DNA from 3 places in the Clostridium sp. JNZ X4-2 genome. Region 3 is predicted to be linked to each of the others. Evidence: riboswitches for the same ligand, from Rfam matches in the RefSeq annotation. Region 3 holds a riboswitch; each other region holds the start of a gene.
What was found. A riboswitch is a leader RNA that binds a small molecule or an ion and turns the genes downstream of it on or off. The one in region 3 is predicted to bind S-adenosylmethionine.
Positions count from the first base shown of each region.

Region 1 (10,417 bases), 1.1 Mb from region 3:
CAGTTATTATAGCAATACCCATTTTCCCCTCCTTATGGTTTTAGCATATTTTTGCGGTCTTAAAATTTTTTGCAGATTAATTATTTTTTCATAAAAAACACAATTTGATATTAAAGTCATTATTCATTATTATTAACATAAACCCGGAAACTATAGCTATTATAAAATAATCTACTGATATGTTATTTACATTTTTAATTTTAATTTTTCCCACTGCATCTTTGCTATTAGGAAATCATAAACTTGCCGTATCTAAGACATAATTTAGTGTGTTTCAATTTTTCTAGGTCGGGAATAGGTCGGAATTTTTTATTTTCAAAAGAAAACATAGCAGCCCTTTATGAGCTGCCATGACGCACCATTGGTGCAATGTCAAGCCAGCTGACCTGGTCTTTGACCCCACACTCGCCTGCTGGAATTTTCACTACCCGGAATTATCCTCTCACTACTAACCCTCTCGTATTCTTACGGCAGGACTTACTTCTAAGCCGCACCATGCTCATTAAACATTTTATTTAACTTACGTGGATCGTTTCGCCTGCGACTGGCATCGACTTTCAACCACAAACCTAGCTTGACTATTAAAATTATACCCTACTTTTTGCTCCAGTCAATATATTAATTTTTTTTGCTCCATTTTTCAAGAGTTCCTCACTACAGTAAAAAGCCGTAGCACCAGTAGTTATAACATCGTCTATCAATAAAATTTTCTTATTTTTAATATGATAATTATCATGAACTTTAAAGCTTCCCTGTATATTGTTCCATCTATCCTCCCTGCTCAATCCTATTTGATCTTTAGTATCCCTGGTTTTGGTCAAACAGCATACAACAGGTTTACCAACATATTTTCCCAGAGTCCTTGCCAGGTATTCACTTTGGTTGTATCCCCTTTTTTTAAGAGATTTCTTTGTCATAGGAACATAAGTTAAAATATCAAAAGCTATATTGCTGTTGTAGATAGTATCTTTCATATATGAAGCTATAATATCTCCAGATCTAAAAGAATTTTTATATTTCAATTTTATTACAAGTTCCATCATAGCACCTGAATAATATGCACTGCTGTAGCAGATGAATTCACGATCATAATTTCCAATTTGAAAACTGTCCCTGCAAATTCTTATATTGTCTTTACACATTTTGCATATGTTTTCATCATCATATATATCTTTTTTACACAATACGCATTTTCCATCACCACAATATACCAACTCCAATACACAGTCCAACAAAAACTCTAACTTCTCAATAAACCCATATCCCATGCTTCTCTGTTAAAGTTTCTAGTTATACTTCTGGCCTTTTCCATATCTTCCGTTTCCAAATTTGCCACCAGTATAACCTCTCCCTTTACATTTTTTTCACCTCTTCTCATATTTCCACATAAATAAACAAATTTTTTATAGTTGAGATTTGTATTATCAGCAAAGTACACCATTATATCTGAATTCTTTCCATTAGATAGGATTTGTTGAAAACTGTCAGTTATTAATATTGAATTCTTTACCTGTAAGAATTTATTTATAGATTTCTTATTAGATTCTTCCTCTACAAAATATATAATACTTTTACAAAAATTCTTGCAATACTTATGAATATAGGAATAGACATTTTCCACTTTAAGTCCATCCGGCACATATATTATGGCCTTTCTTCCCTGACTTAAGGACCACTTCAAGTAGTCATATACTACAAATGGTATATCTTTATTCATGTCAAATCTGGTAAGTATAGTTCTAGGCTCTACTATAGGACCTTCTTCTGCAATGGGAAAAAACAATTCCCTTCTATTCTTAAGTATATTTTGTATTGAATATACAATTACCTTGCTCTGCTTATAGATTAATCTGTCAACTAAGTAAATTATTTCATAACTGTTATACATAGAAAAACTATTTATATCATCGTATATAACCAGCTGAAACTTTTCTTTTAATCTTAAAGCATTTTGAAAGCTGCATATTTTAAATATACAATTCACATTATTTTCTGCATTTCTTAAGTAAGCATAATTTCTAAAACTTGTATATTTCTTTATATTTTTTATTATGTCAATGTTATCAGGATTTTCGTCTGTAATATAAATTACATTTCTATTTTGTTTAATATATGTGATAATAATGTCCATAAAAACCTTAGAGGAATTGTATGGGACAGAAATAACATTTAAAAATTTTTCTCCAATGCTATCCCATTTCACTATTTCTTTTTCTATTTCCTTAATCTTATGAATAAAATTCATCTTATTCCACAACAACATTTGTTTCACTCTCCATTATATCCATTATTCTGTGTTTTAATAATGAATATCTTTCAAAGCTTTTATTATTATTTATCATAAAATTCAAGGCTTTCAAATCTCCTACCAATACTACCATCTGCTTTGCTCTGGTTATAGCTGTATACAATAAGTTTCTGTTCATAAGTAAAGGCGGACCCATAAATACAGGTAAAATAATTACCGGAAATTCACTTCCTTGACTTTTATGTATGGTTATTGCATAGGACAAATCCAGTTCATCTAAATGCATGTTATCGTAAACAACCCTCCTGCCTTCATCAAATACAACCGTTACTGTATTTTTTTCTTCATCTATATGGTCAATGCATCCAAAATCTCCATTAAAAATTCCCATGCCTTCTTCTGAGTTTTCTTCTGAAATTTCGGTCCACTTTAAAGTATAATCATTTTTAATCTGCATTACCTTGTCACCTAATCTAAAAATAGTATTTCCAATCTTTTTCTCCTTTTTTTCAGGGATTTTAGGATTCAAAACCTCCTGAAGTTCAGCATTTAAATTGGACACTCCCAAAATACCTTTTCTCATTGGAGATAATATTTGAATGTGCTGCATTTTGTTCCAGTTTTTATTGAAGTTTGGCAATCTTCTGTTAATCAGGCTTATCACTGTATCCAATATATCTGAAGGTTTTTTACACCTTATAAAATAAAAATCCTTGAGTCTTTTATTCAAGATAGGCATTTCTCCTGAATTTATCTTATGGGCATTTACTATAATCATGCTTTCTTTTGACTGCCTAAATATTTCCTTCAACCTAACTACTTTAATACAATTACTATCTATAAAATCCCGGAGTACATTTCCCGGTCCCACTGAAGGAAGCTGCTGTGCATCTCCTACTATTATAAGTCTGGTCCCAACTGAAATGGCCCTTAATAAATTATTCATAAGCATTATATCTATCATGGAAGCTTCATCTATAATTACCACATCACATTGAAGGGGTGATTCCTCTCCTCTTGAGAAAAACATGGCTTCTTTATCATTCTCCACCCCCATCTCCAGTAATCTATGTATGGTTTTTGCTTCTCTTTCAGTAGCTTCTGACATTCTTTTGGCCGCCCTGCCAGTAGGCGCTCCCATAAGTACCTTGTAATTTGCCTTTTCAAATAATTGAATTATACAATTGATTATGGTGGTTTTGCCTGTGCCTGGCCCACCTGTTATTATTTCTACACCATTTTTTACTGCTCCCCTAATAGCATCTTTCTGAGAAGGTGCAAATTCAATATGATTTTTGTCTTCAAAATTTTTAATTTCTTCATCCACATCAAAACCTATGTCCTTGTAATCACTGAAAGCAAGGGTTAAAATTTTTTTGGTTACACTTAATTCACAATAATAATATGTCATTGGAAATACACAGAGATTGTCATCATATTGCTCCAGCTTTATCTTCCCATTTATAGAGTTTTCATATATATTTTCTTCTAACTCCGCTTTAGTTACTCCAAGTATGCCTTCTCCTTCTTTAATAAGTTTATCTATGGGCATATAAGTATTCCCCAAAGTGCAGAACTGATTTACCACATATCTTATTCCACTTTGTATTCTAAAGGGGGAGTTTCTTTCTATTCCAAGGCTCCTTGCTATTCTGTCCGCTGTTTTGAATCCTATGCCTCCTATTTCTTCCGTAAGGATATATGGGTTTTCTTTTACTTTGCGTATTGAATCAGCTCCAAATTTTTTGTGTATTTTTACACATTGGTTTGGAGTCACTCCATAAGTTTGTAAAAATATCATTACATTTCTTATTTCATTTTGTCTGGAATAAGATTCTGCTATTAAAGCTATCTTTTTTTCTCCTATACCTTCTATTTCCCTCAGTCTGTTTATGTTGTCATCCAGCACATGAAGAGTATCTTCTCCAAATTTTTTAACTATTTTTCTGGCAGTAACAGGTCCTATACCAGATATAATTCCCGAGGATAAATACCTTTCTATACCCATAGCAGTATCAGGTACTATTTCTTCACAAACCTGGACCTTAAACTGGCGCCCGAAGTGAGGATGTAATACCCATTCTCCTAAAACCTTCAAGTTTTGTCCTTCTGTTATATAAGGTATGCATCCCACTATAGTTACTGTATCTTCTTTTTTTTTCATCTTAGCAACTACATATCCATTGTCTTTATTTTGAAATATTATATCTTCTACAATTCCCTGTAAATCCTGCATAAGCTCTCTCCCACTTTAACAAACATATAAAATCTATATCTTTGAATATAATTATAGCACATAAGTTTAGCTTAAAAAAAGCTCTGTAAATTTACATACAGAGCTTCTACAATTCTAGATATATTTTTTTATATCATCAACCTTATTCAATTTTTCCCAGGGTAAATCTATATCGGTTCTTCCAAAATGCCCATAAGCTGCAACCTGTCTGTATATTGGCCTTCTCAAATCCAAGTCCCTTATTATAACAGCTGGTCTTAAATCAAATACCTTCTCTACTATATTAACTATTTTCTCTTCTGATACTTTTCCAGTGTTGAAAGTATCAATAGTTATAGATACGGGTTTTGCCACACCTATAGCATATGCAAGCTGTATTTCCAACTTATCTGCAACACCAGCAGCTACCAGATTTTTTGCCACCCATCTTGCAGCATAAGCAGCTGATCTATCCACCTTGGTTGGATCCTTCCCTGAAAATGCTCCACCACCATGTCTTCCATATCCGCCATAGGTGTCCACTATTATCTTTCTTCCTGTAAGACCAGAGTCTCCCTGAGGTCCGCCAACTACAAATCTACCTGTTGGATTTATGAAGTATTTGGTATTTTCATCCAGAAACTTCTGTGACACAACAGGCTTTATAACATGTTCAATTATATCACTTTCAATTTGTTCTTTAGTTACCAGTTCATCATGCTGTGCAGATACAACTATAGTATCAACTCTAATGGGTTTATTATCATCATATTCTATAGTCACCTGAGTTTTTCCGTCTGGTCTCAAGTACCTTAAAGTTCCATCCTTTCTAACCTGTGCCAGTCTTTTTGCCAGCTTATGAGCCAAACTTATGGGCATAGGCATATATTCCGGAGTTTCATTAGTGGCAAATCCAAACATCATACCTTGATCTCCTGCTCCTATGGCATCTGTTTCCTCCATCTGTCCTTTTTTGGCTTCCAGGGATTGATTGACTCCCATAGCTATATCTGATGATTGTTCATCAATTGAGCTCAGCACTGAGCAGGTATCACAATCAAATCCATATTTGGCTCTGGTGTATCCTATTTCCTTTACAGTTTTCCTAACTATTTTAGAAATATCTACATAGCATTTAGTTGATATCTCTCCCATAACCAAAATCATACCTGTAGTAGTAGCAGTTTCACATGCTACTCTTCCATACGGGTCTTGTTTTAATATGGCATCCAGAATTGCATCTGAAATTTGATCGCACATTTTATCTGGATGACCTTCTGTAACTGACTCAGACGTAAATAATTTTTTCATTTTCAATACCTCCATACTGTATAAAAAATAAAAACCTCTTCAAATAAGAAGAGGTTAAATAATTAACTGCTCTCTTATCTTGCAAAATTAACTTGCAGGAATTGGCACCTTGGCAAAACTTCTACTGGTTGCCGGGTTTCATCGGGCCTTTTTCCCTCCGCCTCTCTGGATAAGAGTCTATATTATTGATTTACAACAATTATAAAAATTTTAATAAAATAAAAAACACCCTAACAGTGCTTTTTATGGTGGAGGAAGATGGATTCGAACCATCGAAGTCACTGACAACAGATTTACAGTCTGCCCCCTTTGGCCACTCGGGAATTCCTCCGCATTTGGTGCTGGCAGTAGGCTTCGAACCCACGACCTACTGATTACAAGTCAGTTGCTCTACCTGCTGAGCTATGCCAGCTTATTTTGTTATAATGTGGTGGGCACAACAGGGCTCGAACCTGTGACCCTCTGCTTGTAAGGCAGATGCTCTCCCAGCTGAGCTATGCGCCCCCAATATTTGGTGGAGGAAGATGGATTCGAACCATCGAAGTCACTGACAACAGATTTACAGTCTGCCCCCTTTGGCCACTCGGGAATTCCTCCACATTTGGTGCTGGCAGTAGGCTTCGAACCCACGACCTACTGATTACAAGTCAGTTGCTCTACCTGCTGAGCTATGCCAGCTTATTTATTTCATATAAGTACACTAAAATAGAACATAAAGGCGTTTAACGTAGTTTAGTATACATTTTTGTGCAATTATTTTCAAATTTCATATTACATTAAAATCTAATGTTAAATGTTTATTTCTTCATGTATCTCGTTATTCCTTCAGAAATCACATACCTGTGATTTAGACATAATAATTTACATAATTCCATCATATAAATTATATATAGTATTCTCTTTGGATACTATCCATAGGCACTGCATACACATAAAGAAGGTGAAATATATTGAATAAAGTAAAATCCAACTATAAGAATCCACTGGCATATTACGATTTAGCCTATTTTTTAAAAGATCACATCAACAAGGATACCATCATCGTATGTATAGGTACAGATAGATATATAGGGGACTGTCTTGGCCCTTTAGTAGGTACCCTGCTAAAGTGCAAGCACTTTCCCCTGCCGGTTTATGGTACAATTTCAGAGCCCATACATGCTTTAAACATTGAAAGTAGACTAAATGAAATAAAATTGCTTCATCCCCATAGCAACATTATAGGTATTGATGCCTGTTTAGGAGATTCCAAAACCATTGGAGAAATACAGGCAAGAGACTTTCCTGTTCATCCCGGCAAAGGAGTGGGAAAATCTCTTCCCAATGTAGGAGACTCCTCAATAATAGGCATAGTTGATTCAAATGGCAATGAGGATATATTCAGCAATACCAGCAATATACGTTTGAATCTAATTTTAAATATGGCTGAAGTAATACTTTATTCACTAATTCATTCATATTATCTCTATTATAATAATATCTTATTGTAGATATATAGACAAATTTTTTAACACCAATAAAACATTTTCAATCTATTAAGGTTATATCATCACCAGTAAAAATGACTTCCATTTTGTCCAAATACTCAAGAACCTTTCCTGTACCTAAAGCTACACAGGATACCGGATCTTCAGCTACATAAACAGGTACATGAGTTACCTCCTGTATTAAATCACCTAATCCGTTTAGCAAGGCCCCTCCTCCAGTCATAACAATACCTTTTTCAGCTATGTCAGCAGATAATTCTGGAGGAGTTTTTTCCAATACCGCCCTAGCCGTATCTGCTATGGAATTTACAGTCTCCTTCAATGCTATTCTCATTTCTTTAGATGATACTTCCATATTCTTGGGAAGTCCTGTGATTAGATCTCTCCCTCTTATTTCCATACTTGTTTCTTCATCTTTGTTAAATGCAGAACCTATATTTATCTTTAAGTCTTCCGAAGTCCTCTCTCCAATCATCAATTTATGTTCTTTCCTAATATATTTCATTATGGCTTCATCAAACTTGTCTCCTGCCACTTTAATTGAGGATCTTACTACTATTCCCCCCAGTGAAATTATGGCCACATCAGTAGTTCCGCCACCTATGTCTATTACCATGCTTCCACTTGCCCTAGTTATATCGATTCCAGCTCCTATAGCTGCAGCCAGGGGCTCTTCAATTAAAAACACCTTCTTTGCGCCTGCATTTTTAGCTGCATCAATTACAGCTCTTTTTTCAACCTCAGTAGCCTCACAGGGAATACAAATAACTATCCGCGGTGCTGACATTCTTTTTTTTCCACAAGCTTTTTCTATAAAATACTTTAACATCTTCTCTGTTACATCGTAATCAGATATAACTCCATCTTTTAATGGTCGAATGGCAACAATGTTACCCGGCGTTCTGCCTATCATCTGCCATGCTTCTTCTCCCACTGCCAGTACTCTGTTTTTACTTTTATCTATGGCAACAACCGAAGGTTCTTTTAATATTACACCTTTGCCCTTAATATACACAAGCACTGTAGCCGTACCTAAATCTATTCCCATATCAGTTCCTATATTAAAAAACATCCCTTTTTTCACTCCTAATCCAACTTGCTTTTCGTAATAAAAACGTAAATTTATTTACTATTTATTATCATATCATATTCTAATTATAATGGGAATGTTTTTAACCTTCAATAGCTTTATATTTCATTTTAGTGGCCTCTCCACCTCTTATGTGTCTTTCTGCCTTATTATAATTCAATATACTCTTAGCCTCTTGTGCAACCTGTGGATTTATCTTAGGCAATCTTTCGGTCATATCTTTGTGTATGGTGCTTTTGCTCACTCCAAAAACTTTGGCAGTTTTTCTTATGGTAGCTTTAGAACCTATTATATATTTGGCAACCTCTAAAACTCTCTCTTCAATATAATCTTTCAAATTCATTCAACTCCTTTATTTCTTATACCATTTTTTATATCAAAACTTTTTCTGGATTTTCCGTTTACTTTTTACAGCTGTTCTTTATACAAATATCAGTTAATAATCAAAACCATATATATGTAAATGCTTACATGTATTTTTCTATTCAAAGAAATCTTTTAATCTGTAACTTGTCCCTCATATATAAATATGCCCTTTTATATTTTAAAATTCATTATATATGGGCCATTTCTCTATAGTACCCAGAGAAATGGCTGAATATTAATATTTTATATATTTGCCTGGATCAACAAATTCCTTTCCCTTTAAGACGGCAAAATGCAAATGATTCCCATATTTTTCATAGGCTGATCTCAGGGTGCTCTTACCCACTATTCCTATAACTGCTCCCTTTTTTACCGTTTGACCTGCACTGACCTTAACATTTGGATCCAAATTGGAATAAACAGTTTTCAATCCATTTTGATGATCTAAAATAATCTCTACTCCATCTTGTGTTGCAGTATTTACTTCTTCTACCTTTCCATCCATTGCTGCAAATACCGGTTTCCCCAAATCAGTCTGTATATCATAACCTAAATTTGGTCTATAAGTTGCCGTAGAATCCCAATACACCGGATCCTCTGAAAACCCCCTTGCAATAACTCCTTCTACTGGTTTTTGAAATACTGTACTTACTGAACTTGACACTTCTTTTGAAGTTTCCTGCTTGGCATTTGCGTTACTGCTCTTTTTAACTTGAAGTGCGTTATCATAACTTGAAGAAGGCTTATTATCTGCTTTTGCAGTTTGTTTAACCTGTTTTTGTTCTGTAGCTTTGCTGTTTTGCAGTTCAGCACTCTGATTTTTGTTATTTCTTGCAGTCAGCAGTGCAACTGTAGCCACTATACATAAACAGATAAATAATATTATGTAGAAGCCCTCCTTTTTAAAAAAGTTAACTGCTTTATTTGAAAATTTTTTGTCCATATGAACACCTCCTTTTTGTAGTTTGTCCAGACAATAACAAAAAATACATATTTTATGAACTTTTTTCTAAAATTTTTATAAAAAAATAAGATGAAACTTTTTATTTCATCTTTGTCATATATTAATATATTTTGTTTACTTTAAAAATGAAGCTGCACTTTTTAAATTTATGCCACTATAATAATGGCTTAATATCTGTATGTAGCTTTTTCCGTCTTTGGCCATGGCATTGGCACCCCACTGACTCATTCCCACTCTATGGCCATATCCTAGACATTGAATATAAATTTTGCCTTTAAAGTATATGGTGAAATCTGTAGAATTCAATCCCATAATAGATCTGAATCTGGTACCGGACACAGTGACTGATCCCAGTTTAATTTCCCTGACAGCTCCTCCTTCGGTCCTTCCTTCTATATTTACTTCTTTAGACAAATCTTCCTCATTCAATCCTGAACCGGAATAATAAAGATTTACTTTATCTATGAAGTTTTTATATGACATTTCCACGGAAGTTTTATATTTATGTGCATCTTCTTCTCCTGGGCTTTCTACACTCCTTAAATACCCTTCTCCTTCTCCAAATACATCTTCTGCATTTTCCGTCCTTCCTCCACTTACGGCGAAATAATAAGGTTCCATAACCAATTTGCCCTTATAGGCCAATACCTGCCCTGAGGTAGCTTGTACAGCCTGTTCCATCTTGTTCCAGTATTCTTCTGCCTTTGCCTTGGGCCATGCATTCATTCTATCCTCT
Region 1 covers NZ_CM142685.1:3,241,436-3,251,852, forward strand. Annotated here, with positions in the region: gene ACYUJ6_RS15580 (SDR family NAD(P)-dependent oxidoreductase) at 1-22, opposite strand, end outside; gene ACYUJ6_RS15585 (ComF family protein) at 588-1,235, opposite strand; gene ACYUJ6_RS15590 (hypothetical protein) at 1,241-2,263, opposite strand; gene recD2 (SF1B family DNA helicase RecD2) at 2,247-4,484, opposite strand; gene metK (methionine adenosyltransferase) at 4,599-5,774, opposite strand; SAM riboswitch class I at 5,846-5,950, opposite strand; tRNA gene ACYUJ6_RS15605 (tRNA-Tyr) at 6,021-6,105, opposite strand; tRNA gene ACYUJ6_RS15610 (tRNA-Thr) at 6,111-6,186, opposite strand; tRNA gene ACYUJ6_RS15615 (tRNA-Val) at 6,203-6,278, opposite strand; tRNA gene ACYUJ6_RS15620 (tRNA-Tyr) at 6,287-6,371, opposite strand; tRNA gene ACYUJ6_RS15625 (tRNA-Thr) at 6,377-6,452, opposite strand; gene yyaC (spore protease YyaC) at 6,725-7,264, shown strand; gene mreB (rod shape-determining protein MreB) at 7,302-8,333, opposite strand; gene spoIIID (sporulation transcriptional regulator SpoIIID) at 8,434-8,688, opposite strand; gene ACYUJ6_RS15645 (peptidoglycan DD-metalloendopeptidase family protein) at 8,953-9,660, opposite strand; gene spoIID (stage II sporulation protein D) at 9,796-10,417, opposite strand, start outside.
Region 1: it holds a riboswitch for S-adenosylmethionine, as region 3 does, so the genes downstream of both, metK (methionine adenosyltransferase) here and ACYUJ6_RS03745 (homocysteine S-methyltransferase family protein) in region 3, are expected to answer to the same signal.

Region 2 (10,417 bases), 1.4 Mb from region 3:
TTACAAAAATTCTGAAGATAAAAGCAAAGGTATTGTTCAAGATTTAAAAAAAGAATTGAAGAATAAGTGTGGCATAAAATCTGATTTGGAATGTGAAATTAAGGAAGTAAGTGAAAAGGTGGAAAAATTTAAAAGGGATGATTTGGCAAATACTTTAAAAAATACACTGTCGGAGGGTGATTCATGTCCTGTTTGCGGTTCGGCATATCATTGTGTGAAAAGCTTCAATATAATTGACACCAGTAGTTTAGAAAAACTAGAAATTGATTTAAATCAAAAAGAAAATAAAAGCAGGAAATTAACTGAAGAGATAATAAAGATACAGACAAATATTTTATCAGAAGAAAAAAATGTAAAAGAAATTCAGAAAAAAATTAAAGAATTAGGAGAGGACTTTAAAGAGATTTCAGTAAGTATTCTCCAGTGTGAATTTCATAAATTAAAATACAATATAATTGAATTTAACGACAAAAAAAGTATTCTGGAGAAAAAGATTAAAATTTTAAAAGAGGAAAAGACTTCTATGGATATTGATTACAGCAGAGAAATTACTATACAAGAGCAAAATAAGTCTCGATTGATAAGATTGCAGCAAGATTTAAACACTGAGGAAGAAAAACTGAAAATAATGGAAGAACAATTGTCGTCATTAAAAGCTGAACTATCAGTAGAAAATTTTAAAAGCAGGTCAAATGAAATAAATGATAAAGAAAAAGAAAGAATTAAGCTGGAAAGTGAAATAAGAAAATTTAGAAATGATTTAGATATAAAACGGAATGAAAAAGAAGAACTTAACAGCAGAGTAACAGATTTAAAAGAAAAATTAAGTGAAAAACAGGCAAAGTTTCAGGAAACAGACAAAAACATATGTGAAAAAGAAAATAGTATAAAAAATAAAGTGGGGCAGATAGTGGATTTAGAAGATCTTAATAAAGGGATATCTGACTCCATAGAAAAGATAGAAAGTGAATATGCAATAGCAGAAAAAAATAATAGGAAAATAGAGAAGGACTATGATATATATAATAATAAGATAATAGCTGCCCATAGCAGCTTAGCCAATTTAAACGAAAGAAATTTAAAAGAGAGGGAAAGTCTGGAAAAAGCTCTGAAAGAGCAACCATTTAAAGACATATATGAAGTTAAAAAGTTTTTTATGAACAGGCTTGATATGAATAAACTAAGGGAAAAGATACAGGAGTATAAGGATTTTCTTGTAAAGTTAAATGTCACTATAGAAAATCTCTATAAAAATACAGGGGGTAAAACTTTAACAGAAGGCCAGTGGATCCAAATGCAGCAGGATAAAAATGAAAAGAATAATGAATTGAATAAATTATATGAAGCTAAAATAAAAATAAATGAAGAGGTAAATTCTATAAATATAAAGTTATCAGAGTTAAAGGTTCTTTTAGAAAAAAAAGAAAAAATGGAACATGAATTAGGACTTTTAGATGATCTGGAAAAATTATTTAAAGGTAAAAAATTTGTGGAGTTTGTGGCTGGAAATCAATTGAAATATATATCCCTGGAAGCAGATAAAAAATTGAGGCAGATTACCTGTGAAAATTATGGATTAGAAGTTGATGAGGACGGAAGATTTTTTATCAGGGATTATAAAAATGGGGGGAAAAAGAGGGATGCTTCCACATTGTCAGGAGGTGAAACTTTTGTGACATCTTTAGCTTTGGCACTGGCTCTATCTGCTCAAATACAGTTAAAGGGCACAGCACCTTTGGAACTGTTTTTCTTAGATGAAGGTTTCGGTACTCTAGATGATAATTTACTTGAAATAGTTATGGATTCCCTGGAAAAAATTCATAATGACAAATTATCAATAGGAATAATAAGCCATTTGGAAGTTATCAAGGAAAGAATGCCGGTAAAACTTATAGTATCTCCTGCTGAGGCAGGAATGGGAGGAAGCAGGGTAAAAATAGAAATAAATTAACCGAGAGTATATTGTTATTTATATATAATTTATTATATTATTGTAAATGTAATATAGTAAATATTGAATGGAGGGGGATACATTATGAACAGTATAAAAAATATAGCTGCCATAGGAATGGGGGCTATTGGATGTGCATATGACAGTAAATTGTATGACTTGAATCCAGCAGGATTAAAAGTCATAGCAGGTGGAGAAAGGGCTGAAAGATATAAGAAAAATGGATTTATAATAAATGGAAAAAGATATGACTTTACATATGTGGATCCGGAAGAAAAAACAGAACCGGCAGATTTGATTATTGTTTCAGTAAAGTCATATCAACTTTGTCAGGCTGTGGAGGATATGAAAAATCAAGTTGGGAAAGATACAATTATAATATCTCTTATGAATGGAATTACCAGCGAAGAGATAATAGGGAAAAAATATGGAATGGATAAAATGCTCTATGCCCTCTGTATTGCCATTGATGGAAACCGAAAGGGCAATGAGATCTCCTTTTCCAGTTACGGAAATATAGTTTTTGGCGAAAAAACAAATAATATTTACTCGGAAAAAGTACAGAGGATAAAAGAACTTTTTGACAGGGCAGATATAGCCTACAGCATTCCAAAGGATATGATGCACTCCCTGTGGTATAAATTTATGATCAATGTGGGGATAAATCAGGCTTCAGCAGTTGTAAGAGAGAATTATGGAGTATTTCAATTTGTAGGCGCGGCGAAAGAGCTTATGGAATCTGCCATGTGGGAAGTGGTAAGGTTATCCAAAAAAATCGGCATAAATTTAAGCGGAGGGGATATTGAAAAATGGAATAAGGTACTTGCTTCCATGCCTCCCCGCAGCAATACTTCAATGTGTCAGGATATTGAATATGGCAGAAAAACTGAAGTCGATATATTTGCAGGAACTGTATGCAGACTGGGAGAAAAATATGGAGTAGATACTCCAGTAAACAGGACACTTTTAAATATAATAAAGGCAGTGGAGTGGAGCAATGCTTCAAAAATGTAGGTTTTATAGGAGAGAATAGATGGAAGAGGATTATAAAGATCTTAAAATTGCAGAAAAGAGAACTAAGGTAAATGTTATAGTATATGTGTTTTTATCTTTATTTAAGCTCAGTATAGGATATTTTTTTCACTCCAGAGCTCTTTTCGCGGATGGCATTAATAATTCCACGGATATAATAGCTTCCCTAGCCATTGTTATAGGACTTAAAATATCCAGAAAACCTGCCGATGAGGATCATGCCTATGGACATTTGAGAGCACAGACGGTATCTACCCTGGTTGCTTCTTTGATAATGATAGCTGTAGGAGCAGAGGTTTTTTACAATGCAGTGTACTCCACTATATTTTTCAAGGCCAAGGCACCGGATATGATATCTGCATTGGTTTCCATTGTATGTACTGTATTGGTATATGTAGTGTACAGGTATAACAGGAAAGTGGCAGTTAAAATTAAGAGTATGGCACTTATGGCTGCTGCAAAGGACAATCTTTCAGATGCCTGGGTCAGCCTTGGGGCTGCCTGTGGAATTATAGCATCGCAGTTTGGTTTTCCCTGGATAGATCCACTGGCAGCAGTAATAGTGGGAATACTGATAATAAAAACAGGAATGGGAATTTTCAAGGAGTCCGCCCAAAGTTTAACTGATGGTTTTGACAGCAGGCAGCTGGATAAGATAATTGGAAAAATAAATCAAGTTGAAGGCGTAGACAGTGTCAGGGATGTAAAGGCCAGGGTACATGGAAACAACATTTTACTTGATATCGTAATAGGCGTCAGCTCCAAATTGACCGTACTTGAAAGTCATAGTATTACGGAAAAGATAGAAAGCATGCTGAGCAGTGAATTTAAAATAAAATATGCAATTATACATGTAGAGCCGGCTTTGAAATAGCTGTTGTATTCGGACATTAGGGTAAAACTGAATAATTGATTACAGGTTGAACATGATGTATAATAAATGCTACAGGAGGCGATATTACATGGATAAAATTTCAAGTTTCACTGTCAATCATTTAAAACTGATACCAGGTGTTTATGTTTCCAGAAAAGATAAATATGGAGAGGTAGTTCTAACCACATTTGATATAAGAATGACAAGCCCTAATGATGAACCTGTTATGAATACAGCGGAAGTTCATACCATTGAGCATTTAGGAGCAACTTTTTTGAGAAATCACAGTATTTATGGAGATAAAACCGTATATTTTGGACCCATGGGGTGCAGAACGGGATTTTATCTGATTTTGCATGGAGACTATGAGTCAAAGGATATTGTGGATTTGCTGGTGGAGATGTATAAGTTCATATTAAATTTTCAAGGAGATATACCTGGAGCTGATCCAAAAGACTGTGGAAATTATTTGGACATGAATCTTCCTATGGCGAAATACTGGGCAGATAAATTTCTCAAAGAAGTTTTGACAGATATCCCGGATGAAAGGCTGAATTATCCAAATTAATATGGAAATAATTAATAAAAGTCGCTTTTATCATATTTTATGATAAAAGTGACTTTTTAATCTTAGGTTAATTATTATAACTAAACAAGATTCATTTTAGAAATCAGCAGATATAAGATATTGACAAGCAGTAGTCGTTTACAATAAAATAATATAGTGTAATCATATTACACTAGTTTGATTTTGGGCTGTTTATTTTATAAGGGGGAATATAATATGCCGCAATTTTTAGATATGGAGGAAGCAATAAAGAAATATGTTAAAAATGGCTCAACCATTATGATTGGGGGATTTCTTGGAAGCAATACACCATTGATGGCTGTTGATAAATTGGTAGAACTTAATATAAGTGATTTGACACTTATATGTTCAACAAATTCTTTTCCAGGAGGAGGATTTGATATAGGACTGCTGTTTGATCATGGGCTTGTAAAAAAGTTTATAGGTTCTCATATAGGAACCAATCCTACTGCTGTAAAACAATATATGGATAACAAAATAGAAGTGGAGTATTATCCTATGGGCAGCCTAATTGAGAAGATAAGGTGTGCTGCTGCTGGATTAGGTGGAGTGCTGACACCTACAGGACTGGGAACCTTGCTTGAAAAAGGTAAAAAGAAGATAGAAGTAGATGGCAGGGAATACTTATTGGAAACTCCTTTAAAGGCAGATGTAGCTATAATAAAAGCTCAAAAGGCAGATAAAATGGGAAATCTTGTTTATAGCGGTGCACCTACTGCCAGCCCGCTGATGGCAGCAGCGGCAGATATAACTATTGTGGAAGTTGAAGAAATAGTTGAAGCCGGTGAAATCAAACCGGAGATAGTTCAAACGCCGGGAATTTTTAATGATGCAATATGTGTAGGATACAGTTATGAAGAATGTCAGAGTAAGATGAGAAAGGTATGGAGTAGACTACAATAATCTATATTTAATTGGACAACTTAAAAGCGGGGGGGAATTTCAAATGAATATAAAAAATAAGATAGCAAAAAGAGCTGCCAGAGAATTAAAGGATGGAATGGTAGTAAACCTTGGATTTGGTATTCCAACTTTAGCAGCCAACTATATTGAAAAGGGAATAAATGTTATGCTGCAGTCTGAAAACGGGGTCTTGAATTTTGGAACAGATGTAAAAGAAAATGAGGACAGTCCATTTTTTTGCGGTGCAAGCGGAGGACCAATAAATGCACTGCCCGGTTGTTCCATTGCTAATTTAGATACAGCTTTTCTGATTTTAAGAGGTGGACATGTAGATATAACCATATTAGGTGCTTTAGAGGTAGATTCAGAAGGAAATATAGCCAATTGGGCAGTGCCATGTGGAAATGATAAATATATACCTGGAGTGGGAGGAGCTATGGACATACTGGTAGGTACTAAAAAGGTAGTGGTTGCCATGACACATAAAGCCAAAGATGGGTCATCTAAAATCAAGAGAAAATGTTCCATGCCTATTTCGGCAGTTAAAGCAGTGAACTTAATTATTACTGATGAAGCTGTAATAAAGGTTACAGATGAGGGACTGCTTCTGGAAGAAATAGCACAAGGACTTACAGTAGAGCAAGTTGTTAAAGATACTGAGCCGGAACTTATAATATCGGAGAATTTAAAGGTCAGTGATATTTTATAATATATAAAGTTGAAATTATTTAAAATGCAAAATAATACTTGATTAAATTATATTTATGTAGTATTATGAGGTTATTAAAAATTGCAATGATAAGAAGAGTAAATTACAGGATGCTATTTAGAGAAAATTTCCATTAGGTGCAAGGAAATTTTAGCGGAGAGTAATTGAAGTGCATCTTGGAGCACTGAATTGAATTGAAGTAGATTTCAGCGGATACAACCGTTAAAATGTTGAGGTATGATTGTACCAATAAAAGTTTTATTTTATTTATCGTATTTTGTTTGTTATTTTTACGATTTATATTATTAAACAGAGTGGAACCGCGGAAGTAACCTTCTGCCTCTGTAAAGAGGCAGAAGGTTTTTTGTTTTTCAAAATTCCGGAATTTGAAAAATAATAAATGAATTTAACAAGTATTAGATGGAGGAATCTTATATGAAAGTTTTTGATGATATTAAAGAAATGATAGGAGAAACACCTATACTAAAAATAAATAAATTTGATTTAAAAGATGGAGTCAATATATATGCAAAGCTTGAAAATTTTAATCCAGGAGGCAGTGTAAAGGATAGAATTGGCGATTATATGATAAAGCAGGCTGAAAAAAGGGGAAAATTAAAGAAAGGATATACAATAATAGAGGCTACAGCTGGAAATACTGGGCTTGGAATTGCACTAGGAGCATTAAATAGAGGATATAAGGTAATATTTGCAGTTCCAGAAAAGTTTTCAATAGAAAAGCAGGTGCTTATGAAAGCACTTGGGGCAGAAATAGTTCATACTCCTGAGGAAAGCGGAATGAGGGGAGCTATAGAAAAATCCAGGGAACTTTTAAATGAAATACCCAATTCCATATCATTGGGGCAATTTGAAAATGCAGATAATCCCAAGGCTCATTATATTACAACAGGTCCTGAAATATATGAACAGCTGAAGGGGAAAATAGATTATTTTGTTGCCGGGGCAGGCAGCGGGGGAACTTTTACGGGTATAGCAAAATATTTAAAGGAAAAGAACAGCCATATAAAAGCTATACTGGCTGATCCGGAAGGTTCTACTCTTGGTGGAGGTACTGAAGAACACGGTTATGCCATTGAAGGCATAGGGAATGATTTCCTGCCGGATACTATGGATTTGGACTTAGTGGATAAAGTTATAAAAGTAAATGATGATGAAGCTTTTTCCGCAGTTAGGGAACTTGCAAGAAGAGAAGGATTAATAGTGGGATCTTCCTCAGGAGCAGCTCTTTCGGCAGCATTAAAACTGGCTGAAACTATAGATAGAGGTAATATAGTTACTGTATTTCCGGACAGGGGAGACAGATACTTCAGTAAAAGTTTGTATGATTAAGGGATAACTGACAAATGATGCTGACAATATTGAGATTATTATTTTAATATGTATTGACAAGAGAGCTTAAAAATTATATAGTAAATATAATCAGTTTGATGTTTGTAGATCAAAATATAAAATTTCTTATCAAGAGAGGTGGAGGGATTGGCCCTATGATACCCGGCAACCTGGTATGTATTATATACCCAACGGTGCTAAATCCAACAGGTGAAAACCTGAAAGATGAGAAACAGAGGAAATATAACTTCCTGCGGTTTCTCAGCAGGAAGTTTTTTATTTTGACTTCAAATTTAAAATTAAATATGATAGTTCTTATCAAGAGAGGTGGAGGGACTGGCCCTATGATACCCGGCAACCTGATTATGCATTATATAATCAATGGTGCTAATTCCAGCAGGTAAGTCCTGAAAGATGAGAAACATAAAATGTAACTTCCTATGTTTTCTCAAGTAGGAAGTTTTTATATTAGTTTTTTATGGAGGTATGAAATGAGCAAAAATTTAGAACAACAGCCATTAAAAAAGGATTTAAAGAATCGTCATATACAGATGATTGCTATTGGCGGTGCTATAGGAGTAGGCTTATTTTATGGATCTGCTGATGCTATTAAAACAGGTGGACCTGCTATTATTTTAGCCTACTTAATAGGTGGTTTATTTATTTTCTTGATTATGAGGGCATTGGGGGAATTAGCTGTAGACCAGCCTAATTCAGGATCATTTAGTGCTTATGCAACTCGTTATCTGGGGCCTTTTGCAGGATTCTTTTCGGGCTGGACTTATTGGTTTCAATGTACAGCTACTGTTATGGCTGAACTTACAGCAATGGGAATTTACATTCAGTTTTGGCTGCCTGAATTTCCAAAATGGCTTACTGCCCTAATATTTTTATTAATACTGATTGCAATTAATTTAATTGGTGTTAAAGCTTACGGTGAGTTTGAATTCTGGTTTGCCCTTGTAAAGGTAGTTGCTATCATATGCATGATTATTTTTGGAATATTGATTATATTTTTAGGATTTAATAATGCTGGACATTCTGTTGGATTGTCTAATATATGGGATAATAGTGGATTTTTTGCCAATGGATTTAAGGGATTTATTTTATGTTTTGTTTTTGTAACCTTTGCTTTTGGAGGTGTGGAACTTATTGGTATAACTGCCGGTGAAGCAGAAGAACCTCAGAAATCAATACCCAAGGCAATAAACGATGTGTTTTGGCGTATACTTATTTTTTATGTAGGGTCTATTACTGTAATGCTGGCGCTTTATCCATGGAACAAAATTGGAATAGATGGAAGTCCTTTTGTACTTGTATTTTCCAAAGTTGGAATTCCTGCAGCTGCATCAGTTATAAATTTTGTTATTTTAACGGCAGCTCTTTCAGGTATGAATAGTGCTCTGTATGTGGATGGCAGGATGCTTTATAGTTTGGCTCTGAATAATAATGCACCAAAGGTATTTGGTAAAGTGAATAAATCCGGAGTACCCTATGTAGGAATACTTTTCAGCACAGGAGTAGCAGTAATTGCTGTAATATTGAATTATTTTGTTCCAGGAAAGGTTTTTGGATATATTTCTTCAGTGACAACTATAGCTATTCTGACTGCCTGGGGAACCATTCTAATAACCCAGCTGAAGTTTCGAAAGGAAAAATCTGCAGCAGGTGAGAAAATCAAATTTAAAATGCCGCTGTGTCCTATATCATCCTATATTACTATAATATATCTGTTGGCCATTGTTGTTTCATTGGGATTTTTACCTGCCACCAGGGTGGCTCTTTATGTCATACCGGTATGGGTACTGGCACTTGTAATTTTATATAAGTTGTTTTGCAGTAAGAAGATAAGAGACTCTTAAAAAATTTCATTTTAAGTTCGTATTAGAGTTATGCATAAAAAATATTTAAATAAATTGGAGGGTTTAAAGTGAGTAGATTATTTACATCGGAATCAGTAACAGAAGGACATCCTGATAAGATTTGCGACCAAATATCTGATGCAGTTCTAGATGCAGTCATTGAACAGGATAAGTATGGAAGAGTGGCTTGTGAAACAGTTGTAAATACTGGATTAGTGCTTTTAGTAGGTGAAATATCAACTAAAGCTTATGTGGATATACCTAAAATAGTTAGACAAACTATCAGCGATATAGGGTACAATAATTCCAGATTTGGGTTTGATGCCAGCAATTGTGCTGTTATAACCTCCATAGATGAACAATCTTCAGATATTGCCCTGGGGGTAAATGAATCTCTGGAGGCCAAACGAGGAGAAAAAGATACTATTGAGGCAATTGGTGCGGGAGATCAGGGAATGGTGTTTGGATTTGCCACCAATGAAACTCCAGAGTACATGCCACTTCCCATATCATTAGCCCATAAACTTTCAAGGAAACTTGCCCAGGTAAGAAAAAATGGAATTATTCCTTATCTTGGGCCGGATGGAAAAACTCAGGTTACAGTAGAATACGAAGGTGAAAAGCCTATAAGGGTGGATACAGTTTTGATATCCTCCCAGCATGAAGAAGGCATAGGACACGAACAAATTGAAAAGGACATAATAGATGAGGTTATAAAAAAAGTAATACCTGAAAAATTTATAGACTTTAGTACAAAATATATTGTTAATCCTACAGGAAGATTTGTAAAAGGAGGTCCAGAGGCTGATTCAGGACTTACAGGAAGAAAAATAATAGTTGATACCTACGGTGGATACGGAAGGCATGGGGGAGGAGCTTTTTCAGGAAAAGATCCTACGAAAGTTGACAGATCAGGAGCATATGCAGCAAGATGGATAGCAAAAAATTTAGTGGCCGCAGGTGTGGCAGACAAAATAGAAGTTGAAATTGCCTATGCAATAGGTGTGGCAAGACCGGTATCTATAAGTGTGGATACCTTTGGTACGGAGAAAATCATTGAAGAGAAGATAATAGAAATTATAAATAAGCTGTTTGATTTAAGACCAGCAGCTATCATAAGAGATTTGGATCTGAGAAGACCCATATA
Region 2 covers NZ_CM142685.1:2,235,571-2,245,987, reverse strand. Annotated here, with positions in the region: gene ACYUJ6_RS10750 (AAA family ATPase) at 1-1,951, shown strand, start outside; gene ACYUJ6_RS10745 (ketopantoate reductase family protein) at 2,036-2,965, shown strand; gene ACYUJ6_RS10740 (cation diffusion facilitator family transporter) at 2,985-3,857, shown strand; gene ACYUJ6_RS10735 (S-ribosylhomocysteine lyase) at 3,946-4,425, shown strand; gene ACYUJ6_RS10730 (CoA transferase subunit A) at 4,642-5,349, shown strand; gene ACYUJ6_RS10725 (3-oxoacid CoA-transferase subunit B) at 5,393-6,058, shown strand; gene ACYUJ6_RS10720 (PLP-dependent cysteine synthase family protein) at 6,494-7,408, shown strand; SAM riboswitch class I at 7,532-7,640, shown strand; SAM riboswitch class I at 7,721-7,829, shown strand; gene ACYUJ6_RS10715 (amino acid permease) at 7,900-9,270, shown strand; gene metK (methionine adenosyltransferase) at 9,339-10,417, shown strand, end outside.
Region 2: it holds a riboswitch for S-adenosylmethionine, as region 3 does, so the genes downstream of both, ACYUJ6_RS10715 (amino acid permease) here and ACYUJ6_RS03745 (homocysteine S-methyltransferase family protein) in region 3, are expected to answer to the same signal.

Region 3 (10,417 bases):
GAATACTTGAAAGTGCCTGTGGACCCTGCATAGGCATGGGGCAGTCTCCAGCTACCAATGCTGTGTCTATTAGAACCTTTAATAGAAATTTTGAGGGAAGATCAGGTACAAAATCCGCTAAAATATATTTGGCAAGTCCTGAAATTGCAGCAGCTTCTGCACTGACGGGGTATATTACGGATCCCAGGAAATTAGGAACACCTTCAGAAATAGAAATGCCCTCTAAATTTTTAGTAGATGATAATATGATAATAAAATCTGAAATTGCACAAAAAAAGATTCAGGTAGTAAGAGGCCCTAATATAAAACCTTTTCCTAAGGCAAAACCTCTGGCAGATATTGTGGAAGGAAGGGCACTCACAAAGGTTGGGGATAATATAACAACGGATCATATAATGCCTTCTAATTCAAAGCTTTTGCCTTATAGATCCAACATACATTATTTATCCGATTACTGCTTGATTCCCTGTGATGAGGATTTTCCCAGGAAGGCAAGGGAAAACTCCGGAGGATTTATAATAGCGGGAGATAACTATGGACAAGGTTCTAGCAGAGAACATGCAGCACTTGTTCCGCTTTATTTAGGTATAAAGGCGGTATTTGCCAAGTCATTTGCAAGAATTCACAGGGAGAATCTTATAAACAATGGAATATTGCCCTTGGTATTTGAAAATCCTGAAGATTATGAAGGCATAGAAATCATGGATGAATTGAAAATGGAAAATATGTTAAAACAAGTTGAGAACAATATAATTGTTGTAAAAAATAAAACAAAAGGTGAAGAGTATAATATGTTATTTGATGCTACTCTTAGACAGAGAAATATGATAAAATATGGTGGGCTATTAAATTGGGTAAAGAAAGATACTGAATAAAAATTCAAAAGATTTGAGGTAAATTTTATGAAGCACAGAGTAACTCTTATTCCAGGAGACGGGATAGGGCCAGAAGTCAGTGAAGCGGCAAGAAAAGTTGTAAATGCCAGTGGAGTAGATATAGATTGGGTGGTAGTGGAGGCTGGATCAGCATTTATAAATAAATATGGAACCCCTCTTCCGGACACAGTTATTGAAAGTATAAAAGAAAATAAAGTGGCGTTAAAAGGGCCCATAACCACACCGGTGGGAAAAGGGTTCAGAAGTGTAAATGTAACTTTGAGAAAGAGTTTAAACCTATATGCCAATGTTAGACCGATAAAAAGTTATGCAGGGGTAAAATCCAGATATGAAAATGTTGATTTGGTTATATTTAGGGAAAACACAGAGGATCTTTATGCTGGAATAGAGCATATGATAAATGATGAAATAGCAGAGAGCATAAAAGTAATATCTAAAAATGCCAGCAGAAAAATAGTGAAGGCAGCTTTTGAATATGCAGTTAACAATGGGAGAAAGAAAGTCACTGCCGTGCATAAGGCAAATATAATGAAATTGTCGGATGGACTTTTTTTAAGAACTGCAAAGGAAGTGGCAAAGGATTATAATAGTATAGAATTTGAAAATGTAATAGTAGATGCAATGAGTATGAAGCTGGTATTGAATCCTGAGAAATATGATGTACTTGTAATGCCTAATTTATATGGAGACATATTATCGGATATGGCTTCTGGACTGGTAGGTGGACTGGGATTGGTTCCCGGAGCCAATATAGGAGAAGAAGCGGCGATTTTTGAGCCGGCTCACGGTTCGGCACCGGATATTGCAGGAAAGAATAAGGCAAATCCTACAGCTATTATTTTATCATCAGCTATGATGCTGAAATATCTGGATGAAAGAAAAGCGGCAGATAGAATTGAGAGGTCAGTTGAAATTGTATTAAATGAAGGAAAGCATTTTACTCCTGATTTAGGCGGAAATTCAACTACAGATGAATTCACACAGGCCATAATTTCAAAATTGAAATATATTATATAGAAAAACCCACCAGCTTTACAAACTGGTGGGTATATAAATTTTGGGAGAAAAACTTATATCATGATAAAAACTTATTTCATATAATATTAAGCTTTGGCAAGAGCTTGATCTAAATCGTATATGATATCATCAATATTTTCCACACCTATTGAAAGTCTTATAAGATCCGGAGTTACTCCAGCAGCCTTTTGCTGTTCTTCATTTAACTCTGCATGTGTTGTACTTGCAGGGTGGATTACAAGTGATTTTGCATCTGCCACATTTGCAAGCAGTGAGAACAATTTAACACTGTTTATAAATTTCTTTCCAGCCTCAAGTCCACCTTTTATTCCAAAGGTAAATATGGAACCTGCTCCTTTTGGAAGGTATTTTTTAGCCAGTTCTCTGTATGGACTCCCTTCTAGTTCAGGATAGTTTATCCATGAAACTTTCGGATGCTTGCTTAAGAATTCAACTACTTTTCTTGTATTTTCCACATGCCTTTCTACTCTAAGTGAAAGTGATTCCAATCCCAATAGAAAGTAAAATGCACTCTGTGGGCTCAATGTTGCTCCTGTATTTCTCAAAAGCTGTACTCTGGCTTTTATAGCAAAGGCTACAGGACCTTGATCTGCATATACCAATCCGTTATAACTCTCGTCAGGTGTGGTGAAATCAGGGAATTTACCGCTGGCTCTCCAGTCAAATTTTCCTCCGTCTACTATAATTCCACCTATTGTAGTTCCATGCCCGCCTATAAATTTAGTTGCAGAATGGACAACTACATCTGCTCCGTATTCTATAGGTCTTACAAGGTATGGCGTTCCAAAAGTATTATCTATAATAAGAGGTATTTTATTTTCATGAGCTATGTTTGCCACAGCTTCTATATCCAAAACATTTATCCTTGGATTTCCTATGGTTTCAGCATAAACTGCCTTTGTTTTACCTGTAATTGCTTTTCTGATATTTTCAGGATCATCAGGATCTACGAATGTTACATCAATTCCCAACTTCTTTAAAGTTACTGAAAATAATTCATATGTGCCACCATAAAGTGTGCTGGCGGAAACTATATTATCTCCTGCACTTGCTACGTTTAATATAGAATATAATATTGCTGCAAGCCCTGACGCAGTAGCAAGTCCGGCACTGCCTCCCTCAAGAGCTGCCACCCTCTGCTCAAACACATCTTCTGTAGGATTCATTATTCTTGCATAAACATTTCCTGGCTTTTTAAGCTGGAAAAAGTCAGCAGCTTCATCTGCATCTTTAAAAACAAAGGACGTTGTTTGATAAATTGGCACTGCCCTTGCTCCTGTAGTTGGATCAGGTACCTGACCTGCATGTACCTGTAATGTCTCAAAACTTAATTTTCTTTCTTCACTCATTTTTACTCCTCCTCATATTTCTTTTGATATATTAAATATTCTGGACGAAACTTCTATATAATTTGGCAAAATAAAAAGTCTTCTTGCAGGTGAGATACAAGAAGACTTTTCTTCATGCTCCTCATCTTTCAGGTTATACATATACACCTGCTGGAATTAGCACCGTTGAATGAAAATGATCATTCAGGTTGCCGGGCATCATAGGGCCAGTCCCTCAGCCGCTCTGGATAAGAAGTTCCGTATTCGATTGAGAAAATGATAACAGATAACAGAGTGACTTGTCAATAGAAAAATGAAAAAAATTTAAAATCATGAATAAAAAAATAAAATTACAGAAATATTGACAATTTCTATTTAAAGTATTAATATTAAAATATTCTTATCAAGAGAGATGGAGGGACAGGCCCTATGAAATCCGACAACCGGCAATTATGTATCGGTGTCAATTCCTGCAGAATAAAAGCTCTAATTGTTGAATAGAAAAATTTTTTTCTGGACATTAAAGCTTGTTGTCTGTAATATAGATGCTTTGTACTATTATTTTGGAAAATTTTAGCATTGAGGTGAATATGTTGCAGAGTGAATTCTGAAAGATAAGAAAAGATTAACTTTTTATGAAATTGAAAGTTGCTTTTCTTGTGAAAGGCAGCTTTTTTATATATTTTTATAAAAGTACAACTGATTAAGCAGTATCAGAATGTACTGAAAAAAATTTGTATATATATTAATTTATATATATTATATAAAGAGAGATAAATTAAATTCAAATCTAAAAATATATAATAGAGAGCTTAAATCAGCTAATGTTTATACAATTTTAACAGCTGCTGAAATATAGTGATAATGTAAATTGTATTTGAGAAAGGGTGAAATAAATGAGTTTTAAAAGTTTGTTAAATAAGTTTGATAAAAAATTTATTTTTTTTGATGGAGCTATGGGGACAATGCTTCAAAAATATGGACTTCAAGTGGGTCAGCTGCCAGAAGTGTTTAATGTGACAAATCCTGAAGCAATAAAAAAAATACATAGACAATATCTAGAAGCAGGGTCGCATATTATAACAGCCAATACTTTTGGAGCCAATGAACTTAAATACAATTTTTCCAGTTATACTATAAAAGATGTTATTACAGCTGGAGTAAAAATTGCAAAGGAGGAAGCTGGAGATAAATTGGTAGCTCTTGATATAGGACCTACTGGACAAATTATGGAACCTACAGGAAGCTTGAGCTTTCAGAGTGCATATAATTTGTTTAAAAAACAAGTCATTATAGGTGAAAAAGCCGGAGCGGATATAATTTTAATAGAAACTATGTCTGATTTATATGAGGCAAAAGCAGCTGTTCTTGCAGCAAAGGAAAACAGCTCCCTGCCGATATTTTGTACAATGACCTTTCAAAAGGATGGCAGAACACTTATGGGAACAGATCCTAAAACCATGGTGTTTACGCTTGAAGCTTTAGGAGTGGATGCTCTTGGAGTAAACTGTTCACTGGGTCCAGCAGAACTTCAAGGTATTGTAGATGAAATATTAAAATATGCATCTATACCTGTCATGGTACAGCCTAATGCAGGTTTGCCCAGATATGACGGAAAAAATACAATTTATGATATAACCCCTGAAGAGTTTTCAAAAAATATACTGATTATGGCTAAAAAAGGGGTCAGGATTTTGGGGGGATGCTGTGGTACAAATCCGGAATTTATAAAGACAATTATAGGCCAGCTGAAGGATGTACTTCCTAGGGAAGTGGAGAAAAAAAATTATACTGCAGTTTGTTCATCTACTGATACTGTTTTTCTGGGAAATGAAATAAGAATTATTGGAGAGAGGATAAATCCTACAGGTCAGGAGGCCTATAAAAAAGAATTAAGAGAGGGTAAGGTCAATTATATAAAGAAAGAAGCCATAGCTCAAAAGAGCGAAGGAGCTCATATATTGGGGCTAAATGTAGGGCTTCCTGAAATTGATGAAATTAAGATGATGGAAAAGGCAGTAAAGGCAGTACAACAGGCGGTACAATTGCCTGTTGATATAGATAGTCCTAATTCAAGGGTTTTAGAAGCTGGAGCCAGGATATATAATGGAAAGCCTATAATAAATTCGGTTAATGGAAGAAAAAAATCAATGGAAGAGGTATTTCCCATAGTGAAAAAATATGGGGGATGTGTGGTAGCACTTACTATAGATGAAGAAGGAATACCGGATAGTGCAGAAGGCAGGGTTAAAATTGCGGAAAAGATAATTAAAACTGCGGCCTGCTATGGAATTAGTAAAAAAGATATAATAGTTGACTGTCTTACACTCACTGCATCTGCACAACAAAAAGAAGTTATGGAAACCATAAAAGCTGTAAAACTTGTGAAAGAAAAATTTGGAGTAAAAACTATTCTGGGAGTAAGCAATATATCCTATGGACTTCCCAGAAGGTGTATATTAAATAGAACTTTTCTTGCACTGGCACTTAATGCAGGTCTTGATCTGCCTATAATAAATACACAGGATCAAGGCGTGAAGGATATTATATCAGCTTTTGAGGTTTTAACAAATATAGACTGGGATGGGAAAAATTACATAACAAAATATAGAGATAAATCCAGGAGTGAAAGGGCGAAATGGGGAGATAATATTCTACCTGAAGTGGGAAAAAAAGATAAAAATAATGAAAAAAAATTAAATACTGCAATTATTGAGGGAATGGAAGACCAGGCTGTGGAAATAACATCCCTGCTATTAAAAAGTGAAAAGGAAGAGGACATAGTTAATTTTTATATAATCCCTGCCTTGGATGAAGTAGGCAGGCAGTATGAAGAGGGAGATATATTTCTGCCCCAGCTTATACAATCTGCAGAGGCTGTTAAAAGGTCCTTTGAAATAATAAAGAAAAACATATTAAAAAATGGTGAAAAAAATATAGAAAAGGGAAAAATAGCACTGGCTACAGTAAAGGGAGATATACATGATATAGGAAAAAATATAGTCAAGGTTCTTTTGGAGAATTATGGATTTGAAGTCATAGATTTGGGCAGGGATGTGGATATGGATAAAATAGTAGATGCAGTAAGAAAAAATAATATAAAATTACTTGGATTAAGTGCGCTTATGACAACTACTGTAATCAACATGAAAAAAACCATAGATGCTGTACGGGAAAATAAACTGACCTGTAAAATCATGGTAGGCGGGGCAGTATTAAATCAAAATTATGCAGATATGATAGGGGCGGATTATTATGCAAAGGACGCCAGAGAAGCTGTTAAAATAGCAGAAAAGATATTTTCTGATTGAAAAGATATGTATTAAATTGAGGCTTCCAAAAATTTTTATAGAATATTCCCTCAAATTAATGTAAAATATATGTAAGAAAAATAATAAACTGGTTTGAGGAGATAAAAGATGAGCGAGAAAATTATTAATGAAAAAATTGTAAAGTATGTACCGGAAATAAGAGGAACACTTAGAGATCATATGATAAATCTCCCTGTTGTAATGAGAGAAGCTAGTGGAATAAAGGTTTTTGGCAAAAGAATAAAATCCTTGGCATTTACTACTGATATAGCGGTTATAAAAAATATAAATGCAGATGCAATTTTAGCGGTATATCCATTTACACCACAATCAGTTATAACGGAGGCATTGGTTACTGCTTCTGATGTACCTATATTTTGCGGTGTAGGAGGAGGACTTACTATGGGGAAGAGGGTTATAAACCTGGCCTTGAATGCTGAATTTACTGGAGCAATGGGGGTAGTGGTGAACAGCCCTACATCCAATGAAATCATAGGAGCTGTGAGAGATGCCATTGATATTCCAATTATAGTTACGGTGGTGTCGGAAAGAGATGATATCGAGAAGAGAATAGAAGCGGGAGCTTCAATATTAAATGTGTCTGCAGGTAAAAATAGTGCAGATTTAGTGAGAAAAATAAGAAAAGAGTATAGTGAATTTCCCATAATAGCTACAGGCGGGAAAAATGAAGAGAGTATTAGAGATACTATACGGGCAGGTGCCAATGCCATTTCATATACACCACCTTCAACTGCGGAATTATTTAAGGAAACAATGGAACGATATAGAAAGGCTTGATAAAGGTTGCATTTATATTAAAAAAATATTATTTTAATATAAATGCAACTTTTAAGTTGTCTAAAAAAAATAAAAAAAGTATTGCATAATTATAATAATATATGTATAATTATTATATGCTTAACCTAAGGAGTTAAAGTATTAATTATTTGAAAAGAGGAGAGAGAAATGAAGAAATTAAAAAAATTGATGGTTATAGCCTTGGCAACTATTTGCACAGTGGTTTTATTTGCAGGATGCGGAAGCAGCAGCACTGGAGGAAATGGACAAGACGCACAAAATACTTTGGAAAAAGTAAAAAAGGCAGGCGTTTTAAAGGTAGGCCTAGAGGACTCATTTCCACCAATGGAATTTAGGGATAATCAAAATGTGCTTAAAGGTTTTGATATAGATATGGCAAATGCCATAGCAAAAAAGTTGGGGGTAAAAACTCAATTTGTAGGTACTGAATTTAATGGAATAGTTTTGGCACTTAAATCTGGAAAGTTTGATGTTATAATATCGGGAATGAGTATAACGGATGATAGAAAAAAGCAGATAGATTTTTCAAAGCCATATGTGCAGGACGCACAAATTATAGTTACCAAAGCCGGAAATGATTCTATTAAAACTTCTAAAGATTTAGACGGTAAAAGAGTAGGAGTAGCTCTTGGTACTACCAGTGAAAATGTAGTTAAAGAATTTAAAAGCATAAAAGAAGTTAAAAAATATGATAAAACTACCGAAGAACTCCAAGATCTGCTGATAGGAAGGCTTGATGCAGTTATAGTAGACGAGCCAGTTGGAAGATATTATATATCTGCTGCTGATAAAAAGGGGAAATATACTGTACTCAGTGAAGAGCTTACTAAAGAGCCTATGGGAATAGGGTTTAAAAAGGGAGATAAGGAATTGGAAGCTGCAGTACAAAAAGCAGTAGATGAACTTCAGAAAGATGGAACTATGTCTAAAATTTCTGTGAAGTGGTTTGGAAAAGACATATATAAATAATATATGTAAAAAGGAAGTGGGTATGAACAGTGAATATAGGATTTATTAAGGACATATTACCTATTTTACTTAAAGGTAGTGTAATGACAGTGGAACTTACTGTAATTACTTTAATATTGGGAACTCTCCTTGGAATATTTTTGGCTCTTTTAAAACTGTCTAAAAGTATTATATTAAAGTCATTATCAGGTTTTTATACATGGATATTTAGAGGTACACCTCTACTATTGCAATTATTTTTCTTTTACTATGGATTACCTTTTATAGGAATAGAGCTTACACCTTTTACAGCTGCAATATTAGGGCTGGGATTGAATTGCGGAGCTTATATGGCAGAGATAATAAGAGGAGGAATTCAATCTATAAATAAAGGACAATTTGAAGCTGCAAAAGCGCTGGGATTTAGTTATGGCGAAACTATGAGAAAGATCATATTGCCTCAAACCTGGAAAATAATAATACCACCTGTTGGAAATGAGTTTATATCTATATTAAAAGATACTTCGCTGGTGTCGACTATAGCAATGGTTGAACTCATGAGATCAGCTCAGCAGATATATGCCAGCAGCTTTGATCCCATATCGGTATTTCTTACAGCAGCAGTTCTATATCTTATAATGACCACTGTATTCACCACTGTATTTGGAATATTTGAGCGAAGGTTGGCCATTTACAGTTAATTGGTATAACATTTGAATTCAATTTGGAGGTGTAACCTATGGAAAATGCAATTTTGGATAATAACACAGTTTCGGATAAAAATAAATATATGATAGAAGCTTCACATTTAACTAAAAGCTTTAGCGGTTTAACGGTTTTTAAGGATCTCAGCATAAAAGTTAAAAAAGGTGAGGTTTTAGTGGTAATAGGGGCTTCTGGTTCAGGAAAGAGCACCCTTTTAAGATGTTTAAATCATCTGGAAGAATTGGATAATGGAACTGTGGTTATAGAAGGAGATAAATTAAATCCTAAAGATAAGAAAATGTTGAGAAAAATAACTACAAAGATGGGAATGGTCTTTCAAAACTTTAATCTGTTTCCTCATATGACGGCTATTGAAAATGTTATGGAGGCACCACTGGTAGTTAAAAAAGAAAAAAGATCTCAAGTAAAGGAGAAAGCTAAAAAACTTTTAGCTAAAGTTGGATTAAAGGACAAAGAAGACTTTTATCCTTCAAAACTTTCAGGAGGACAGCAGCAGAGAGTGGCTATTGCGAGAGCTCTTGCAATGAATCCTGATATAATGCTATTTGATGAACCTACATCTGCATTGGATCCAGAGCTTGTAGGAGAAGTTTTAAATGTAATGAAGGATTTGGCAAAGGATGGAATGACCATGATAGTTGTAACTCATGAGATGGGTTTTGCAAAAGAAGTGGCTGACAGGGTGATATTTATGGATGGAGGGAAGATATTAGAGCAGGGTACTCCGGAAGAATTATTTTCTCATCCAAAGGAAATGAGAACTAAGGCATTTTTAGATAAAGTTATCAAGTAAGTTATAATAAAAATTTAATATATTATATATTGGAGGTCAAGTTCATGAAAGATAAAGTAGTATTGGCATATTCAGGAGGATTAGATACATCCATTATTATTCCCTGGTTAAAAGAAAATTATGATTTGGAAGTTATTGCAGCTTGTATAAATGTAGGACAAGATGATGATATGGAAGCAGTGAGAAAAAAGGCCATTAACACAGGAGCTTCCAAAGTATATATTGATGATTTGAAAGAAGAATTTGTAAAAGAGTATCTTTTTAAGGCTGTAAAGGCCAATATAGTGTATGAAAATGCATATTTGCTTGGAACATCGCTTGCAAGACCTCTCATGGCAAAGAGACTTGTGGAGATAGCACATAAAGAAGGGGCTAAATATATATCTCATGGCTGTACTGGTAAAGGAAATGACCAGGTACGTTTTGAAGTGGGAGTGGCAAGTTTTGATCCAGCAATAAAGATAATAGCACCTTGGAGAATATGGGATATAAAATCAAGAGAAGATGCTATAGATTATGCAAATTCCAAGGGAGTAGAAGTAGCTGCAACTAAAGAAA
Region 3 covers NZ_CM142685.1:792,155-802,571, forward strand. Annotated here, with positions in the region: gene ACYUJ6_RS03725 (aconitate hydratase) at 1-875, shown strand, start outside; gene ACYUJ6_RS03730 (isocitrate dehydrogenase (NAD(+))) at 903-1,913, shown strand; gene ACYUJ6_RS03735 (O-acetylhomoserine aminocarboxypropyltransferase/cysteine synthase family protein) at 2,000-3,283, opposite strand; gene ACYUJ6_RS03740 (hypothetical protein) at 3,296-3,424, opposite strand; SAM riboswitch class I at 3,402-3,517, opposite strand; SAM riboswitch class I at 3,660-3,762, shown strand; gene ACYUJ6_RS03745 (homocysteine S-methyltransferase family protein) at 4,159-6,573, shown strand; gene ACYUJ6_RS03750 (beta/alpha barrel domain-containing protein) at 6,682-7,371, shown strand; gene ACYUJ6_RS03755 (ABC transporter substrate-binding protein) at 7,540-8,361, shown strand; gene ehuC (ectoine/hydroxyectoine ABC transporter permease subunit EhuC) at 8,391-9,041, shown strand; gene ACYUJ6_RS03765 (amino acid ABC transporter ATP-binding protein) at 9,080-9,859, shown strand; gene ACYUJ6_RS03770 (argininosuccinate synthase) at 9,904-10,417, shown strand, end outside.